Regions from separate parts of the Bombilactobacillus folatiphilus genome, predicted to be linked through region 2. Evidence: riboswitches for the same ligand, from Rfam matches in the RefSeq annotation. Region 2 holds a riboswitch; the other holds the start of a gene.

Region 1 (3,427 bases), 670 kb from region 2:
CCAGATCACTTGATTGCAGATGGCACGGCTGCTAATAATACAGCTCGGCAGATTGCTTCGTCCATTGGTTCAGCTATTATGATGACATTGTTGACGAATGTCACAACGAATCATCAGCCCGCTAAGCATTTATTGCATGCGGCACCTTTCCAATATAAACATGATTATCTCAATGCTACTTTATCTGGTTACCATGCATCCTTTATGTTTTCCTTAGTTTTTGCGGTAATTGGGGTAGCTTTAGCTTTCTTCTTAAAAGATAAATCACGTTCTGACGATGTGGATTTAGAGCAAATGCAAAAGGACGGTGAGTAAGTATGATTTTAGTAATTTTAATTCTCGGCGCACTTGCCACCTTTATTAGTTTTGTTTATTTGCGCAAACCAATTATTCGCGCTACTGCGACGATTTTGTCGTTATTGATTCTCGGGTTATCCTTACTCTTTTTAGTTTTGAATGATTATAATCATTACGGCATGCATCAAGTTAGTGAAAGTAAAACAACGCGGATTTATCCTGCTAAGTCGGCTAATGGCATGAACTTGATGTTGTACAAAACGGTTGGCAGCAACGGTAAAGAAACAGTGCAAGTTTATAAAACTGATCCTAATCAGAAAAAGCCTGTGCATTCGCAAGTTAATGAAGAAACGATTTCCAATAATCATATTAAAGCTACAACGAAGAAGCATGGTTCGTTGAAAGCAACGACTACACGTTGGCGCTTTGATTCGAATGCGGCCAAGATTTGGTTTGGTGTTTCCGGCATGGATGGTAAGCTCGTTAAACGGGTGAATACGTTCTATGTGCCAAATAATTGGTTGCACTTGTCCATGAGTCAAGTTAAGCAATTATCCAAAAAAATGAAGCAAATGAAGACGCCTGCTGGGCAAGCGCAAGTTAAGGCGCAAGCTCAAGATTATGTGAAACAAAAATTAGCTGCGGATATGAAAAAAGATCCAAGTTTAGCTACTAATAAGGTTAAATTAACAGCTTTGACAAAGCAGTATGGTCAAGAATTTCAATTACAATTAATTAAAAAAGCAGTTGCAAAATAATTAATGGAATAAAATAAAAGACTTGTAAACTTTTGGATGAAAGTTTGCAGGTCTTTTTTGATGCTTAAAATTGTAGTTTAATTAAAAATTGGTTCAGACGGATTATCCCAAAAGACTTGTATAAAGGACTCTTTTAAATTACACTGAAACTAATTAAATAATTGTCATCGCAAAGGGGAGCTATTAGCTGAGAGTGATTGAGTTCAGACCCTTGGAACCTGTTTGTTAGTGCAAGCGTAGGGATTGTGATGAGTGCAGATAAAGCACTCTCTTTGCGTGGCAGAAAGCAAAGGAGTGCTTTTTTGATGAAGAAAAATAGTTTGCAGTCGATTACTGAAGGTGCAATCATTGTTGCTTTAGCGATGGTTTTGTCCTATATTCCGCATAGTGTGGGGATTTCATCCATTGAAGTTTTGTATGGAGTGGTGCCGCTATTTTTATATTCATGGCGCCGTGGTTTCAAAGCTGGCGTTATTGCGGGTATTGCATGGGGTTTATTGGATTTGATTTTGCGGGGACTCAGCAGCGGTTCGGTGTTAAACGCGTGGCAGGGAATTTTGGAATATCCGGTAGCGTTTGGTTTGTTGGGTTTGGCCGGTATTTGGTCCAAAGCGATCAAAACGAAACTGGACGAGCATTTGTCGATTGGCAGTTTGGTGATCATTAGTAGTTTGGTCGCTTTATTTGGCAAATATTTGATTCATTTTTTTGCAGGGGTATTGGTCTGGGGTTCCTACGCGCCCAAGGCGTTTAATCCGTGGACTTGGTCATTATTGGTGAATGGCGGCAGTGCGATTGTCACCTTGGTTTTTGTCATAATTATTATGCTACTTTTGAAACGCGTACTACCCAAAATTATTAATTGGCGCTTAAAATGATGGTGGTTAAATTCACCATTTTTTATTATAATATTTTTGGAAACGTTTCAAAATAGAAAGGTGGCTTTTAATGTGTACTATGTTGTAATGCAATCGCATGATATCCGTGATAATTTGGCGACAGAACAGTATCTAATGAATAATAAAAACTTTGATGAACCGCTGGTTCTCTTTTATATTGAAGGACCGTGCATTATTGTCGGACGCAATCAAAATACGTTGGAAGAATTAAATAATGATTATGTGCGCGAACATCAAATTACTGTGACGCGACGATTATCCGGGGGTGGTGCCGTCTATCAAGATTTGGGTAATCTTTGTTTTAGCTTTGTGGTGGATGCCCAAGATGAAGAGTTTGGCAATTTCAAAAAGATCACCCAACCGATTGTAGATGCATTACATCGTTTAGGAGCTACGGGCGCTGAGGTTTCAGGGCGCAATGATATTTTGATTGATGGTAAGAAGTTTTCGGGCAATGCAATGTACACCAAGAATGGCAAGACATTCTCGCATGGTACTTTGTCTTATAATGTGGATTTAGATGTTTTGACTAAAGCCTTGCATGTGCAAAAAGATAAAATTGCGTCGAAGGGGATTAAATCAATTCGCAGTCGCGTCACGAATATTCGACCTTATTTGGATCAACAATATCAGCAATTAACGACCGAACAGTTTCGGGACGTTTTGTTGTTGAGTTTATTTCAAGCTAATGATTTATCCCAGATTAAAGATCATGAATACCACATCACTGCTGAAGATCAAAAAGCGATTGAGCAGTTAAAACAAGATATTTATTACAATTGGGATTGGGTTTATGGTAAATCGCCCGAATTCACGGTGAAAAATCGCAAACATTTTGATATGGGAACGATTGACGCCCGCTTTTTAATTGAACATGGCAAAATTGCTCAAGCCAAATTTTATGGTGATTTCTTTGGGACGCAAAATGTTGGAGAATTAGAGCAGCAATTACAAGGTACGATTTATGATTACGATCACTTAGCACAAAAACTGCAGGCTATGGATTTGAATCAGTATTTTACAGGTGTACGGGCAGAGGATTTGATTGAATTGGTGACACCATAGAAAAAAATGTTGAAAGGGAGTGGGTTGTTTGTATTATTTTTGTATGCCTGAACGTGATATTCGGATTAATTTGGCGACAGAACAGTATTTAATGAACAACAAAGATTTTGATGAGCCGCTGGTTTTGTTTTATATTCAAAAACCTTGCATCATCGTCGGACGTAATCAGAATACTTTGGAAGAGCTGAATTTGGATTATGTCAAGAAACATCAGATTACTGTGACGCGACGCGTTTCTGGTGGCGGTGCCGTTTATGATGATTTAGGTAATGTGTCGTTTAGTTTTGTGATCAACGCCCAAGATGAGCGCTTTGGCGATTTTAAGAAAATGACGCAGCCGATTGTGGAAGCACTACACCGAATGGGGGCCACAGGGGCGGCAGTTTCAGGGCGCAATGATATTTTAAT
Region 2 (3,427 bases):
GGAATTGTTTAACTGCGGATGAGCCACGATAACTAAGGTTTTAATACGTAAAATCTCCTTTTTCAAAAGAAAATGACTGCTGTTTCCGAAACATCAGTCACCCAATCGGTAATAGTTTTATTTTACCGCATTAATCCCTTTTATGTTTATCAATTTCTTGATTCATTTTATCTGCAACATCATCTTTAACCTCATTAAATTTATCTTTGGCCTTTCCGAAAGCCTCTTGAGTTTTACCTTTTAACTCTTTAGAATCATCACCCATCGCTTTGCCCAAGCCTTTATTAATTTTTCCCTTTAATTGATCTTTTTTACTATCATTACTCATCAAGATCCCCCCCAATTAATTTAACTCATTATAAGTGGAGCTCTTAATCAGGTAAAGAAAAATGCTTATCAGTCTAAACTTTATGTCCTTACTGCAGTGAATAAGTCTTTGTAAATATCGATGTTACATACACACCTAAACTTAACACTAACAATAATAAAAAAGTTGTTCCTAATATAAAATCTAACCGCTGCAAACCATAGTAAGCTAAACTTCCTACCAGCCACCAAACAAAATTCCAAACGCGAGCTAGTCTTTTTTTCAAAACGAAGATACTGATGAACAAAATTGCAAATAACGGTGTAAAAACAGCTCCAATTAACGAGAGAAAATTTTCATAGAAATGCATTGATACCCCTATTGCTAAGACAAAACCGATGACCATGACTAACAAACTTAAAGTTTTGGCTGTTAATCTTGGGAATAAAATCTGTAAACTCTGCACTGCTGAATAAGCATCCATAAAAGTAGTTGTCACAGTTGAAAAAATAATAATAAATAACGCCACCAAACCCAGATTTGTTTGTAACAAAGTTAGCATCAAATCTTTTTGTCCAGTTTTCAAAACAATAAGTAAACCAACTGCAAACATACTACAACCACCTAAGAAATAACCACAAATGCTTGCTAAACTGACCTTTTGTGGATAACGTTCATTTTGCGTAGAATCACCAATAACTGGTAACCAAGACAAACACATTGTGACACTTAATTCAACGGCTGCGCCAAAACTAATTTTTCCTAACTTTACAGGATTAACTAGCTGGTGAGATGTAGTCATAATTGAGCCAATCAACAATAAAATCCCTAAAGCTAATAAAATAACAACCCGATTATTAATTTTAAACAGCCATTCATGATCCATTAACAACCACAAGCTGATCAAAATCGTCACAATAATAGTCATCGTCAAAATTGATTTAAAATGAAACAAATATCCAGAAACTTCATTCATAGCAATTTGCGCATTAACAATCATTACCGCTGTCCAGCCGATTAATTGAATAGCGTTTAACAATGAGAATAATTTGACACCGACTTGACCAAAAGTTAATTCTGTGACACCAATTGCTGAACGATGCTTTCGGCCTGACATATAAGCTGCTGGCAATAAAAATAATCCACATCCAATTATATGACCGAGAATAATTGACCACAGCCCCTGTTTCCATCCTAAAGGTGCTACCAACATTCCCGTTAAGATTTCTGCAATTGAAATTGCGACACCAAACCACAATAAAAACATATTTCTACCTTTTGTCTCATACATGATTACATCCTCCCAAAATTTATCACGGCTGATCAGATGTTATCCCTCTAAAAACCTAAAAACAAAAAGACCCTTCATCGCTGAGGACAAAAGAGTCTTTACTTTGACGATATGAGCCACTTTCCTTCGCGAGTCTTGACTTCACAGGTTCAAAGGGATTAGATTATTCTATCTCAGCCTAACAGGCACCCCTAGTGTCTTCTTCAATAATTTAAGCATACTAGTTATCTAATTTTTAGCAAGCGCTATTATTCTTAAAAATCAAAAAACACTTTTACATTATGAATGTTTTAATTAATCATAATGAAAAGTGTTTTAGCCGACCATATAATTATTTAATCCGCAATTTATTGCGCAATAACCTTAAGCGGTGACCCAAAATTTTCTCACCTAAGCGAGTTTTTAAAATTAAATAACCATAAATCAAAATACCTAGCACAACCTCTATTATCAACAAAATAATTGCCCACAAACGTCCTGTACTGGCAAAAGAATTATACGCAATGAAATCAAAAACTAAGATAGCGCACAACATCAAAACTGAAATCATAAAAATTCCGCAGGTACGATTGACGCTCTGTTGTAACCGAAAAGCAAACCGTTTTTTCAAAAATCGAAGCATCAACCAGCAGGTAACCGCCATCCCTATAACTGTTGCCAATAACGGACCAAAAACACTAAAAATTAAAATGCATGGATATTGCACCAACATTTTAACTACAAAACCAACCAAGAAATATTTAATCGCCATCTTATTTTGGTAGAGCCCTTGTAGCACCGCTGATAATACCGTAAACAAACCCAAAAAGATTGCAACAATTGAACTAAACTGTAACAAATACACGCCAAGTTGATTATAACGATAAAATAAAATATATAATGGCTTAGCTACGGCATACATTCCAAAAGCAGCAGGAATCATAATCAAAAAAAACAATTGTAAAATATTGGCAATTTGTTCTTGAATTTCCGCTTGATTGTCACGTGAATAAGCCGACGACAACAACGGAATTGCTGTCACTGCCATTGCAGTAGATAACGAAACCACAATCATGATTAATTTATTAGCGTTAAATGCAAATAAGGCATACATAGAATTCAAAGCATTTTGACTCAAATGCTGAAAAGAAGCCATCATTGTATTAAACGTTGATTGATCAAACAACTGAAATAAGACAATTCCTGAATCTAGGACAATAAACGGAACGGCTTGGTGCATGATTTCCGTAAAAAAATTCTTATTGCTGACATCAAGCTCATGCTTACTATTACGCGATAATTTGTGTAAATGTGGCAATTGTTTAACAAAATAAAAGACCAAAATTCCTAAACCAAAAACTGCCCCAATAAAAGCAGCAAAAGTTGACTGCGTTACTGCACTTACATAACTACCTTTTTGAACCTGCATAATAAAATAAGTCGCTGCCAACATATAAATAACACGTGCTACTTGTTCAATAAATTGTGAAATGGCCGAAGGTGCCATTTGGGCATAACCTTGAAAATAGCCTCGCATCAAGCTCATTAAAGGAATTACCAACAAAGCAATCGCCAAAGCTCGCAAAACAGGAATCGCGTGCACACTGCCTCCAGCAAACCATTGAGCCAAAAATGGTGCCCCAAAATACATGACCGCAGCACTAATAATGCCCATCCAAGTCATGATTTTTAAACCCTGTTTAAAAAGCTGATTACCTGCTGAATATTCGTTTAACGCATTATAATGGGCAATTTGCTTAGAAATGGCCCCTGGAATGCCGGCTGTTGAAATAATCAAAAAGAGACTATAAATATTATAGCCCTTAGCAAATAAAGCGTTCGCCAGCGTT

The links. Region 2 has a riboswitch for thiamine pyrophosphate ahead of cytX (putative hydroxymethylpyrimidine transporter CytX). Riboswitches for the same ligand answer to the same signal wherever they lie in the genome.
Region 1: it holds a riboswitch for thiamine pyrophosphate, as region 2 does, so the genes downstream of both, thiT (energy-coupled thiamine transporter ThiT) here and cytX (putative hydroxymethylpyrimidine transporter CytX) in region 2, are expected to answer to the same signal.

What each region holds. Positions count from the first base shown of each region.
Region 1 is NZ_CP093366.1:91,146-94,572, forward strand. It holds gene MOO45_RS00420 (MDR family MFS transporter) at 1-315, shown strand, start outside; gene MOO45_RS00425 (DUF4811 domain-containing protein) at 318-1,055, shown strand; TPP riboswitch at 1,219-1,315, shown strand; gene thiT (energy-coupled thiamine transporter ThiT) at 1,361-1,933, shown strand; gene MOO45_RS00435 (lipoate--protein ligase) at 2,006-3,019, shown strand; gene MOO45_RS00440 (lipoate--protein ligase) at 3,048-3,427, shown strand, end outside.
Region 2 is NZ_CP093366.1:1,040,835-1,044,261, forward strand. It holds gene MOO45_RS05305 (NAD(P)H-dependent oxidoreductase) at 1-66, opposite strand, end outside; gene MOO45_RS05310 (CsbD family protein) at 131-328, opposite strand; gene cytX (putative hydroxymethylpyrimidine transporter CytX) at 417-1,598, opposite strand; TPP riboswitch at 1,703-1,801, opposite strand; gene MOO45_RS05320 (putative polysaccharide biosynthesis protein) at 1,930-3,427, opposite strand, start outside.